DNA from 3 places in the Peribacillus sp. SIMBA_075 genome. Region 3 is predicted to be linked to each of the others. Evidence: riboswitches for the same ligand, from Rfam matches in the RefSeq annotation. Region 3 holds a riboswitch; each other region holds the start of a gene.

Region 1 (4,469 bases), on a different contig from region 3:
AGCGGATGCATCGATCAATGGCTTCATCCACGTGCGGGTCCGTTACACCCATGAAGGCACTTTCGACCCATTTCACGTTTAATTTTTCCCATAATAATCGTGAAATTTTATATATATCACTATTTGCATCAGCGTCACTGCCGCCTCGGCCGATTAGCAAAATTGCTGTCTCAGGCTGTTTTGAGGATGTATCGAAACCAACTTCCTCAAGACGATCTGTCAGGATCGTCAATACATCATGGTGGACCCCGATCGTTTGACCATATGTGAATTTCACTTCTGGATACTTGGTTTTCCCATCCTCTATTTCAGCCGGGATATGTAATTTCGAATGTCCTGCATGCAACAGAATGATTGGTATGACGATAACTTCCGTAGCTCCTCGTTTTACACAATTATCAATGCCTTTAGATATATTCGGTGCCGCAAACTCCAAGAAGCACGTTTCTACCAAAAAGCCGTCATCCATTGCCGGAATCATATTTTTAATAAAATGAAGGACTTCTTCGTTTCCTGAAGCCAAGCGGCTTCCATGTCCTACGAACAAAACTGCTTTCATTTACTTTCCCCCTCTTGATTAGTCTTCACAAGGCGCAGGCTCTATGTTTATTTTGGGAGCAATGTCCTGATAAGAAAAACTCTGTATCTTTTTTGCACGTTTGAAGTATTTAAAAAGCCGCTCATTTGGATGGGCATTTTGCGTATACTCCCCGACAATGTCCGTAATCAGTTCAACAAGCTGTTCCGGTTCAATGCCTTCAGCAACCAGCTGACCTGGATGGGCTGTTCTTCCAACCGGTTTAGCTCCAAGAAATAAGTCGAACTTCCCTTTTCGGAAGACAATCCCGATATCATCCATCACAGCACTATAACAAGCCATTCCACACCCATTAAAACCGATGTTCAGTTCCTTAGGCATTTTCATTCCGCCGAGCACCCGGTGTATTTCATCCGCAAAAGGAATGGATTCCGCTTTTTCCCCATCACAGAAATCACAGGCTTTTAATGTCAGTACATCTCCAATCGGCGATAACAGAAAGTTTGCTGATTGCAATTTCCCCGTAATGACTTCCGGATCCGTTGTCGGAATCTTTAAAACGATCTTATGGTTTGGCGTGTATTCCATCGATCCCTTTTCCCCGACAACTTCCGCAAGTGTCATCATTTGTTTGGGAGTGAATTGTTTATTCGCCACACCTGGACTGACCGCAAGTTCGAATACCGACTCCATTTTTTGCTGAACAAACGGCTTAATGGGTTGCTGAACGGTTTGGCCCTTAACTATAGACAGGGCTTCCATCGCCATTTCAAAAGAAGTCGCCTTCTTTTCTGGTGCTTTTGTAAGTAATCCAACCCCTCCATCAGGCTCAGCGTAGGCTTCTTGCATGGAATCGGCTTCTTGATCTAATGCCCACGGTTCTGCTTCTTTTTGCAGACGCTGATGCGGCTTCAATGTTTGCTTTTCCGAATTCAATGTATATTTCCTCTGATAACCTCTTGGTGTGATGATTTTGTCATCATATAAAAAGGTAGATGAATTACCAATAATGACGGTGGTCAACATTCCAATATCGTGATTCAACATATCTTTCAAATTGGTTATGACAATATCCTGCCGATCGCGATAAGCACTTTTCACCAACCCGACAGGTGTATCCGGTGAACGGTAGCGAAGGAGAATTTTTTGTGTTTCTACAATTTGCCTAGTCCGCCTTCCGCTACGCGGGTTATAAAGGGCAATGACAAAGTCAGCCATTGCAGCAGCTTCCACCCTTTTAGCGATAAGTTCCCAAGGCGTTAAATGATCACTGAGGCTGATGGTACACGAATCGTGCATGACAGGTGCCCCAAGTAAAGACGCACAAGAGTTGATTGCAGAAATACCAGGGATGACTTCAATGCCCACTCCAGTATCTTCTTTCCACCCTTTTTCAATCAATACTTCATAAACCAGCCCTGCCATCCCGTACACTCCGGCATCACCACTGGAAATTACAGCCACTTTCTTTCCCAGCTCCGCTTGTTTCACTGCTTCCTGAGCACGTGATACTTCTTCAGTCATTCCCGTACTAATAATCGTTTGATCTGTAAGCAGTCCCTGAATGAGTTCAACATAAGTCTTATAACCAATGATGTAGTCACTTTCTTGAAGGGCTTCGACAGCACGTTTGGTAATGTGTTCAAAATTCCCTGGCCCAAAGCCCACGACGAATAATTTACCGTTAGTACTCATTAAGACATCTCCTTTTACGATTTGTTCTTTGAAATACCCGTATGAGCAGGAAAATCTGGATTAGGGATCATTTCCCCATCACTGAATTGGTAGATCATCTGTGGCACAAACTCCCCATCATCGATATTACTTACAATCTTCCGACCGTAATCTGGGGTATCCACCCGATACCATCTCCCTTGGGGATACTCAATTACAACGCAGGCGTCCTTACATCTTCCGTTACAGCGTGTCCTGGTTGTATGAACTTTCATATCCAGTCCCTTTGAAGTAATTTCATCGCGAATCGCTTGGGTTACTTCTTCCCCGCCTTTTTTCATGCAACTGCTTCCATTGCAAATCAACAGATGCGTATTAGTACCCTGCAAGTTCCAAGTAGTCATCTTCTTCCTCCTGAGTTCAGGGAAAAGGCAAAATAAAAAACCTTAACATAAGAGTTAAGGTTTTAAAAAAACTATATGAATGAGGAGCCTTCGGCAAATATGCTGAATCTCCCAAAATCGTCATAGTCCTTCTACCTTTCCCTCCGAAAAGTATCATACAATTTCAAAAGCAGGTTTCCTGGCTTACGCTTCATTTTACTTTGTCCCTTCCCGGCATTAAGCCAGTGGTCATCGACAATTTCATCAGCGTTTACAGTAGCGGGGGCTGCATCGGATTTTCACCGATTTCCCTATTATCCCTTGATAATTCACACAAGAGCACTTTTAAAATGAAATATTTGGTTTTATTATACATTTCTAGCTAACTTTATCTATCATATAACAACTTTAGCAAAATTCAAAGTTTATTCCGACTGTTTAGAAAAGTTTAATAGGGTAAATCCAGCACCATGCCTCGCTTCTCTGCGTTATTAGCCTAAAAAAAAAAAAGAGAGTGTAGCTGGAATTATTTCTTTATGATAAACTATACGAGATTTTTCAAAATAATTACATAAGTTTTATGGTGTTGAATTTTCTCGGAAATTCAGCTTAAAAGGGAAGCCGGTGAAAATCCGGAGCGGTCCCGCCACTGTAAAGGGAAGTCCTATTGCCTTAAGGTTAATCCACTGTCAAATGAGATGGGAAGGATGTAATGGGATGATGAACCAAAGCCAGGAGACCTGCCATGAAGCGTGAAACTGTTTCAGCCTACGAGGATGGGTGTGCGGATCAGGCAGAATAGCCCGTGGTTGGTTTATGCTATGGAATTCCTGTTCATTACGCACTTCTTTCTTTTTTAGAGAAGTGCTTTTTATGTTGGGCGCCGCTTTTCTTCTAAAAGCCTTGATTAGAAAAAATTAAAAGTGTTGAAAGGAGAAAGAATGAAAAAAGACAATTGGAAAATTCTTTATTTTGTCATTTTATTGCTTCTTGTACCAAAACGTGCTATGGCCATGCATATTATGGAGGGATTTTTACCGATTGAATGGGCCATATTCTGGTGGGCCATTATCCTTCCATTTTTAATCTTGGGTTACCGGTCGATTAGGTCCAAAGTAAAGGAAAACCCAGAAACAAAAATGATACTCGGCCTATCGGGAGCATTTGTATTCATATTATCGGCCCTGAAGATTCCTTCCGTTACGGGAAGTTCTTCACACCCTACAGGAGTTGGTTTGGGTTCCATATTATTCGGACCATTGGCCATGAGTGTCGTGGGTTCCATCGTACTGTTATTTCAAGCTGTATTACTGGCTCACGGAGGGTTGACGACATTAGGGGCCAATGCATTTTCCATGGCAGTATGCGGACCGTTCATTTCTTACTTTGTCTTCAAGGGCGCAACTAAATTGGGGTGGTCTTTTTCTCTTGCCGTTTTCTTGGCAGCTGCTTTTGGAGATTTAGGAACCTATGTGGTAACTTCCGTTCAACTTGCTCTTGCTTTTCCATCCGAGGTAGGGGGATTCATGGCCTCATTCACTAAGTTTGCAGGGATTTTTGCCCTGACCCAAATTCCCTTGGCAATCAGCGAGGGATTATTGACAGTCGTTGTGATGAATTTCTTAAAAAAATACAATCTAGGCGAATTGAAATTGCTGCGAGTTTTATCTAAGGAGGCCCGTTAATATGAAAAAAAGTTTACTGCTGCTTTTCCTGGTTGTCATTCTTGCTACCATACCGTTAATCACCCAACAAGGAACGGAATTTGGCGGTGCCGACGGCGAAGCTGAAGAAGCCATCACAAATATCCATCCGGAATATAAGCCATGGTTCAACAGTATTTGGGAGCCACCAGGTGCAGAAACAGAAAGCTT
Region 2 (4,469 bases), on a different contig from region 3:
CATAGCCCTTGCGTTTGTCGGGTTGCTTGAATCATTATTGACCGCTCAAATAGTCGATGAGATGACTGACACGGACAGTAATAAAAATAAGGAAGCCAAAGGCCAAGGAATTTCGAATATCATTGCCGGATGTTTTGGCGGAATGGCAGGATGTGCGATGATCGGCCAATCCGGTATCAACATTAAATCGGGAGGAAGGGGCCGGCTTTCCACTTTTGTAGCTGGCGCATTTCTTATGGTATTAATCGTGGTATTGAATGATGTCCTTGTTAAAATACCGATGGCTGCCCTTGTCGCAGTCATGATCATGGTTTCAATCGGGACCTTTGACTGGTCTTCCCTAAAGCGGCTCACTAAAGCTCCAAAGACGGATGCAGCAGTGATGATCGTGACGGTCCTCATTGTTCTTTATACACATGACTTATCTAAAGGGGTATTTGCTGGAGTGCTCTTGAGCATGATTTTCTTCTCGGCTAAAATTTCTAAAGTGGCTGTTGAGAAAACGGAAGACATCCATGCTAAGAAAATCATTTATCGTATCAGCGGACAAATATTTTTCGCTTCGGTTCAGGACTTTGTTTCTAAGTTCGATTTCAAGGAAAAAGCCGAAACGGTCATCATCGATTTTTCCCATTCTAAAATATGGGATGCTTCTGCAGTCGGTGCTGTTGATACGGTTGTCCTTAAATATCAGTTTCAGGGTACACCTGTCCAGGTGCAAGGCCTGGACGAGGAGAGTTCGTTATTGCTTGAAAAACTCGCCACCTCAGAAAGTAAAATATCTTGAAAAAGTATAATTCTGCTGAATAGAAACTTTTCAAACCGACAAAATAGATAACATGAAATATTTCCTTTTGAAAGGAGCGAAAAGCATGACATCCGATCAGGATTATACAGCAGCGAATCTGTCACCAGATTTATTGAATGAACTGAAAAGCTTTGAAAGCAAACTTGGCGAGGAAGCCAATAAAGAACTGATTGTCATCGCCTATGAAAAAGAAAAGGAAACCTTAAATTAAAAAAAAAGACTCAAACACCTTTAAATGGATGGTTGAGTCTTTTTTTGATGTACAGAAAAGGGGGCCCAAAGTATTGAATGGGCACCCCTTTTCCAATATTATTTACTGAATACGTCCGTTAAAACCGGAACGATTTGTTTTTTACGCGATACAACGCCCTCTAAGACGGCAATGTTATTGTTTAATGAAACGTCATATGCCTTTTCCACTGCATCAGCCGCTTTTCCAAGAGCCAAGGCCACAGAATCATTGGTCAAGATATCCGTTACGACGAATAGGAATAAATCCAATTCCTTCACAGCGATGACCGATTCAATGGCTGCTTCTATTTCAGCTTGCTTAGCAAGAACTTCGTTCGGATCTACAGCATTGACCTGAGCTATCTCAACTTTAGCCATTCCCATGGAGAATTCTTTTGCATCAAGAGTGATTAACTGGGCAATCGTCTTGTCGCTCAAGTCAGCTCCCGCCTTCAACATTTCCAAGCCATATGTTTCAGCGTTTACTCCCGCAATATCAGCCAGTTCCATAGCTGCTGCAACGTCTTGCTCTGTGCATGTCGGGGATTTGAACAATAAAGAATCGGAAATTATGGCAGATAGCATAAGTCCGGCGATCGCTTTAGGGACTTCAATGCCGTTTTCTTTATAGATTTTATTTAAAATCGTTGCCGTACAGCCAACTGGCTCCGCACGGTAATATAAAGGATCGCTTGTTTCAAAGTTAGCGATACGGTGATGGTCGATAACTTCCAACACACGGACTTGGTCAATATCTTCTGCACTTTGCTGGCGTTCGTTGTGGTCGACCAGAATCACGCCATCCGCTTCCCCTGCCACTTTTTCCACAAGGCGGGGAGCTTCGAATTTGAATTGGTCCAACGCATATTGAGTTTCACCATTCACTTCACCCAGACGAACTGGTTCAGCGTTGATACCTAGTTGCTTTTTAAGATCTGCATAAGCGATTGCTGAACAGATTGTGTCTGTATCCGGGTTTTTATGTCCAAAAACTAATACTTTTTCCAAGATTTTAACCCCTTTTTCATAAATATTTTTCCGCGAATCCCCTCATCGCAATAAGGGAGACCCACCTTTACTATACACTTTATTTTAACACAAAATCCCGTAAATTCAGTGCTCGAATTACCCATTCCCCAATAAAATCTTTCATTCTCAATCCCTCTACCTTCACTTTGTCAATAGATAAGGGTTGGTTTTTCTCAAATATATTAGTTGAATTATCATCGTATATGGCTTACGATAATATAAGCAGAAATACTAGATATTGATTACACAAACAATACTAATAACTATATATAGAATATTTTATAATCCAAGGTGCCAGTGATGGCTGAAAAGGGAATCCGGTGTAAACCCGGAACTGTCCCCGCAACTGTAAATGTGACGAAATGAGAAACCACTGTATAGCTCTCTCTATACGGGAAGGACTCAAAGTAGGATGATCATGAGTCAGGAGACCTGCCTTGATTTTTTCATGTTTCTTATTCTTCGGGGATTGAGATGATGAAACGATAGTATAATGGCTATTTTTTCATGGTTCCTTTATTCTATCGTTTGATTCGCTCAATCCATTTGGGCGGTTTTTTTATTTTAGCGGAAGTTTACAAGGAGGATTATTAATGACTCAAACATATAACTCTACCATAAGCGAAAATGACACCGAAACGAATTCAATCCAGCTTGAGATGTTATCAAAGGAATTCGAAGGCCGTCTCGATATGGAAAAGTTCAAAAAGCGTTTTATAAAATGGCTTGATCGCAAAAGTGACTCAACCGATGAACAGGCATCAAAAAAACTGATTCAGCTCGCTCTTGAAAGTGTGGATATAGATGCTCCCGATTGGACGTTCGTTGCTGCAGCAGAACTATTGAATACGATGTATAGGGATGCACAGGCAAATCGAGGTTATGAAGGCATGAGTTATGGCCCATTCTATGAACTGATCACGGAACTCTCGCAACTTTCAGAAGGCCAGCGTTATCCCATTTATAAATCAGAACTGCTAGCTTCTTATACGAAAGCGGAAATTGAGGAATTGGGTTCGGTGATCGACCCGGAAAAGGATAAATTATTTTCTTACATAGGCATTTACTTATTAAACGATCGCTACCTAGCCCGCCCAAAAAAAGACAAGGTCTACGAACTGCCTCAAGAGCGCTTCATGATCATCGCGATGGAAATCATGCGAATGGAAAAAACGGAGCATCGTCTTCAACTAATAAAAGAAGCTTACTGGGCTATGTCCAACCTTTATATGACTGTTGCGACGCCTACTCTATCCAATGCAGGTAAAACGCATGGACAGTTAAGCTCTTGTTTTATCGACGCAATTGAGGATTCCATTGACGGCATCTATCTATCTAACTACGATGCTGCAAAAGTATCAAAATTCGGCGGCGGTGTAGGTCTTTACGTTGGTAAGATTCGTTCGCTTGGTTCTGATATCCGAGGTTTCTCTGGAAACAGTTCCGGCACGACTCCCTGGATCCGGCTATTCAACCAGACAGCTGTCAGTGTCGATCAATTGGGGCAACGTAAAGGTGCCATCGCGATTTACTTGGATGCCTGGCATAAAGATATTATGAGCTTTCTTGATTTGAAGACCCAAAACGGGGATGACAGATTAAAAGCCCATGATATTTTTACAGGTGTATGTATTCCTGATTTGTTCATGGAGGCTGTACGCGACAGAAAAGAATGGTATCTTTTCGATCCGCATACCATCAAACAAACCCTTGGATTCTCACTTGAAGATCTTTATGACGAGAAGAAAGGCGAAGGAAGCTTCAGGAATCATTATGCACTTGCTGTCGAGGCCGCAGAAAACGGTACACTTCCAAACTATAGCTTTGAAAAAATCAATGCGATGGACATCATGAAAAGCATCATGATTTCTCAATTAGAAGAAGGCGTACCATATATGTTCTACCGCGATGAAGTGAACCGGAAGAATCCGAATAAACATAAAGGCATGATTTATTGTTCTAACCTTTGTACGGAGATTGCTCAAAACTTAAGCCCTTCGACGATCACGGATGAATATGAAACAGAAGATGGAGATGTCGTTGTGGTCCGTAAAAGCGGCGATTTCGTTGTCTGCAACCTATCATCCATTAACTTGCCCCGTGCGGTGAGCAGCGATGTTTTGGAGAGGTTAATTCCCATTCAGATCCGGATGCTGGATAACGTCATTGATGTCAATAATCTTCCGGTCAAGCAAGCATCCATCTCGAACAAACGTTACCGGGCAATTGGTCTAGGAACGTTTGGATGGCATCATTTACTTGCCACTCAGAATATTTATTGGGAATCGGATGAGGCTGTTCACTATGCCGATGCTTTATACGAAAAGATCGCTTACTTAACAATCAAAGCATCCAACGAGTTGGCCAAGGAAAAGGGATCATACCCATATTTCGAAGGATC
Region 3 (4,469 bases):
GGAGAAACCGCATTATAACAGGGCTTATAAACTTTAGCGTCCCAGATAGGAATCGAACCTACGACCTACAGCTTAGGAGGCTGTCGCTCTATCCTGCTGAGCTACTGGGACATATAAAAAAGTCGACGACTTATTTATTATATTTCTTATAGGCAAACTTTTCAAGTTAATAGCAATAATAATTATGAAAAAAAACATCTAGACGCTTAGGGGGCACTCAGCTCTCCTGTTTCCTTACTCTTCATTAAATGGAATACTTTATTATTTCCTGGTTTTCTGGTACTATTATGCTAGAAAAAATTAGGAGAATGATAGTGGGGAATTATAGAGTTTTATGGATGGTGACGCTGCTGGGGATTTTAATTTTACCGGGATGCTCACAAGGGATTTTAGAGGGTATAGGCACAAAGACGGCTGCGCCGATCACGGAAGGTAACATTGAAGTGGCTGCAGCAGCGAAGAATGACACTGGGCAGGATTCAGAGGACGAATTATATACTGAACGAATCGATACGAGAGACTGGATAACGGCCGAGTCCGCGGTACAGCTTCCAATATTGATGTATCATAGCATTTCTGAAGGCAATGGCCTTCGGGTACCAAAAGAGGAATTCCGATTACAAATGACCTGGCTTCGGGAAAATGGTTACTATACATTATCCCCTGAAGAAGCATTTCTCGTTTTAACCGAAAATCGGATGCCAAGTGAAAAGTGTGTCTGGCTTACTTTTGATGATGGCTATACAGATAACTACACGGAAGCTTTCCATATACTAAAAGAATATGATATGAAAGCGACTGTCTTCATGATCGGGAAGTCCATCGATAAAGGTCATCACCTGACTGAAAATCAAATGATGGAGATGAGCGGGAAGGGGATTTCGATCGAAAGTCATACTATCAACCATTTGGAGCTGAACCGAATGACGTCAGAGCAGCAAGAAGCGGAAATGGTCCAGTCAAAGGATCTGTTCGATCGTATCCTGCAACAGGACACGACAGTGCTTTCCTATCCAGTTGGTCGTTATAATGAAGAGAGTCTCAGGCTTTCAGAAGAAGCTGGATACAAGATGGCAGTCACTACTGAACCTGGAGGAGCTTCAAGGGACCAAGGGATGTATGCCTTGCATCGAGTTCGGATTTCACCTGGATTATCAGTAGATGGGTTCGCGTCGCTGATAGAAAATGCTTCAAATCATTGAAAATGGACGGTGCATTTCAAACTTGTTCAGAAAAATCATATAATAATCGATTCTAACATGGTGTATAATGAAGGCAGTGAAAATTATATACATATGAACGATTTGGTGTCTTAATGACTTAAAAGGGAAGCTGGTGAAATGCCAGCGCGGTCCCGCCACTGTATTTGGGAGCTGACGGCTGTGTACCACTGTATGGGATATGGGAAGGTGCCGTTGACGATGACCATGAGCCAGGAGACCTGCCAAGATTCGTACACCTGTAACCTACGCGGATGGGAAGGTGTGTGGCAGACCCTAAGAGTCCGTAATGATATTGTTGCCATACAAGCATCTTCCGTTTAACGGGAGGTGCTTTTTGTTTTGGGTGCCTTCCGAGATTATTAGGTGAAGAAATTAAATGAAAAGATTGTGGGGAATGAAAATGAAGAAGATTTTTGGTTTGATATTGTTGATGTTACTGACTGCAGGCATGATGGTTGGCTGCAGTGACGCTACTGATGAAGGAAAAGAAAAGCAGCAAACGAATCATGCTCAACACGACGCTTTCCCGATTACGATTAAAGATGCAACGGGCGAAAAAGTAACGATAGAACAAAAACCGAAGAAAATCGTTACGTTGATACCAAGTAATACAGAAGTGGTATTTGCACTTGGTTTAGGTAAAAAGGTCGTTGGTGTTTCCGACAATGATAATTACCCGGAAGAAACGAAAAAAATTAAAAAAGTTGGCGGAATGGAAATGAACACGGAGCTGATTGTCTCCATGAAGCCTGACCTTGTTCTTGCCCATGCATCAAGTGCCCATAATTCAAATGAGGGATTAAAGCAGCTTAAGGATGCTGGAATAGATGTCCTTGTAGTCAATGATGCACAAAGCTTTGACCAAGTCTATGAATCTATTGAAATGATTGGAAAGGCAACGGGGGAAAATGATAAGGCAAGCGAAATCGTTGCGGATATGAAAACGAAGCTCAAGGATATTCAGGAAAAAGTCAAATCCGTTAAGGAAGCGGATAGGAAGACCGTTTTAATTGAGGTTTCGCCATCACCGGATATATATACACCTGGAAAAAATACCTTCATGGATGAAATGCTTCATATTATTTCAGCGGATAACGCTGCTGCTGAATTGGACGGCTGGGCAAAAATTGATGAAGAGTCGATGATTGCTGCAAATCCGGATGTCATCATTACAACGTATGGTAATTATACAAAAGATCCAGTAAGTGAAGTGACAGGCCGAAAAGGATGGCAAGACGTAAATGCCGTTAAGAATGGCCAAGTCTTTGATGTCCCTTCTGACTTGGTGACCCGTTCCGGTCCACGCTTAATAGAAGGAGTAGAGGAACTTGCAAAAGCAGTCTATCCGAACCAATTTGACAACTAAATGGGCGTTTGCTTATTTGATTGCGTTGTTAATTTTGTTATTCGCAATGACGATAGGCATTTCCTTTGGTTCGGTGCCAGTTCCGATTTCCGTACTTATACAAATAATCGGCAAGGAGATTTTTCACTTGCCGATTTCTGCCGATCCGGATGTGATGCTTACGAATATCGTGATGAACATCCGCTTGCCGCGTGTGCTGCTCGCTGGTTTGGTTGGGGCATCACTTGCGATTGCCGGGGCAGCCTTTCAGGGACTGCTCCGGAACCCGCTCGCTGATCCTTACACATTAGGTATTTCTTCAGGAGCATCGGTCGGCGCCGTATTGACAATATTCTTGAATATATCACTGCCATTCATCGGTTTATATACTCTTCCGGCATTGAGCATCTTATGTTCAGTGCTCACGATGCTCTGCGTACTGACTTTTGCAAAAAAAATGGATCGGTCGATGAAAGTGGAAACGATCATCTTAACGGGAATCATTTTCAGCTCGTTTTTAAGTGCCTTCATTTCATTGATGATTGCGCTGACGGGTGAAGAATTAAGACAAATCATCGGCTGGCTGATGGGAAGCGTCTCAATGCGCGGATGGAATTATATCGTAATCATTTTGCCGTTTTTTATCATTGGTTCGTTGACCTTGATCATGAATGCAAGCGAATTGAATGCGATGACTTTCGGGGAAGACCGGGCAAAACACTTAGGTGTAAACGTGAAGCGGCGGAAAATGTGGATCTTGATAGCCGGTTCGACATTGACAGGGGCAGCCGTTGCCGTTTCAGGGGCGATTGGTTTTGTAGGATTGGTCATTCCTCATTTCGTCCGGAAGATTTGGGGACCTGACCATAAACATTTGCTTCCGTTGTCATTGTTGATAGGAAGCGGATTCTTAATATTGGCGGATTTTGTAGCACGAACGATCATTGCCCCAGCGGAACTGCCGATCGGGGTGATCACCTCACTTATCGGGGCACCGGCATTTGCGCTGATTTTATTAAAGAGACGGAGAGAAGGGTAAATACGGATGCTTGAAGTAAAAGGGTTAACAGGTGGATATGACAACAAAACTGTTTTGGACTCTATCTCTTTTGATGTACATAAAGGGGAATTATTCGGGATCCTTGGTCCTAATGGCAGCGGAAAAACGACGCTTTTAAGCATGCTTAGCGGGGTGCTTGATTATAAGGACGGAAGCGTACGGATAAGAGGCAGGGATTTGAAGGAATATTCATCAAAACAACTTGCACAGGTCATTGCCGTGCTCCCTCAACATTCCTCATTAGCTTTCTCCTATACAGTAAAAGAGACGGTCTCACTTGGGAGGTATGCCCATCAAACGGGCTGGTTCCATAGTTGGTCCGCAGAAGATGAAATGATCGTCCAACGGGTTATGGAACAAACGGGAGTAGCGGATTTTCAGGATCTTCATTTTGAACGATTGTCAGGTGGGGAGAGACAACGGGTCTTGCTGGCACAGGCACTTGCCCAGGAACCGGAAATCCTTTTTTTGGATGAGCCTACAAACCATTTGGATCTTTCCTATCAAAAGGACCTTCTTGATCTAATGAGAAAAATGGCAAAAGAACAGGAGTTAACCGTTATTTCAATTTTTCATGACTTGAATTTGGCTGGATTATATTGTGATCGGCTTATGTTGCTTGAAAAAGGGCAAATTCAGGTTGTTGATGTGCCGAATGAAGTGCTCCAACAGGAACGGATTCAAGGTGTATATCATACGACGATCGAAAAACATCCACATCCCGCACTTCCGAAACCTCAAATGTTCATCGTTCCGGAGAAGCATGGCAATGACACTATCCCATTGGAAATTGATGAATCTTATCTGACAATAGGACCTGAGATGATTCAATTGAATTCTC

What was found. A riboswitch is a leader RNA that binds a small molecule or an ion and turns the genes downstream of it on or off. The one in region 3 is predicted to bind cobalamin.
Region 1: it holds a riboswitch for cobalamin, as region 3 does, so the genes downstream of both, SB775_RS11305 ((2Fe-2S) ferredoxin domain-containing protein) here and SB775_RS04625 (ABC transporter substrate-binding protein) in region 3, are expected to answer to the same signal.
Region 2: it holds a riboswitch for cobalamin, as region 3 does, so the genes downstream of both, SB775_RS14445 (ribonucleoside-diphosphate reductase subunit alpha) here and SB775_RS04625 (ABC transporter substrate-binding protein) in region 3, are expected to answer to the same signal.

Annotation. Positions count from the first base shown of each region.
Region 1 is NZ_JAWRYN010000011.1:129,515-133,983, forward strand. It holds gene SB775_RS11295 (sirohydrochlorin chelatase) at 1-559, opposite strand, end outside; gene cobJ (precorrin-3B C(17)-methyltransferase) at 578-2,233, opposite strand; gene SB775_RS11305 ((2Fe-2S) ferredoxin domain-containing protein) at 2,248-2,616, opposite strand; cobalamin riboswitch at 2,768-2,957, opposite strand; cobalamin riboswitch at 3,160-3,357, shown strand; gene SB775_RS11310 (energy-coupling factor ABC transporter permease) at 3,537-4,280, shown strand; gene SB775_RS11315 (energy-coupling factor ABC transporter substrate-binding protein) at 4,282-4,469, shown strand, end outside.
Region 2 is NZ_JAWRYN010000017.1:79,267-83,735, forward strand. It holds gene SB775_RS14430 (SulP family inorganic anion transporter) at 1-787, shown strand, start outside; gene SB775_RS14435 (hypothetical protein) at 873-1,019, shown strand; gene SB775_RS14440 (manganese-dependent inorganic pyrophosphatase) at 1,118-2,047, opposite strand; cobalamin riboswitch at 2,341-2,522, shown strand; gene SB775_RS14445 (ribonucleoside-diphosphate reductase subunit alpha) at 2,662-4,469, shown strand, end outside.
Region 3 is NZ_JAWRYN010000003.1:264,780-269,248, reverse strand. It holds tRNA gene SB775_RS04635 (tRNA-Arg) at 38-111, opposite strand; gene SB775_RS04630 (polysaccharide deacetylase family protein) at 309-1,202, shown strand; cobalamin riboswitch at 1,289-1,463, shown strand; gene SB775_RS04625 (ABC transporter substrate-binding protein) at 1,624-2,589, shown strand; gene SB775_RS04620 (FecCD family ABC transporter permease) at 2,552-3,607, shown strand; gene SB775_RS04615 (heme ABC transporter ATP-binding protein) at 3,614-4,469, shown strand, end outside.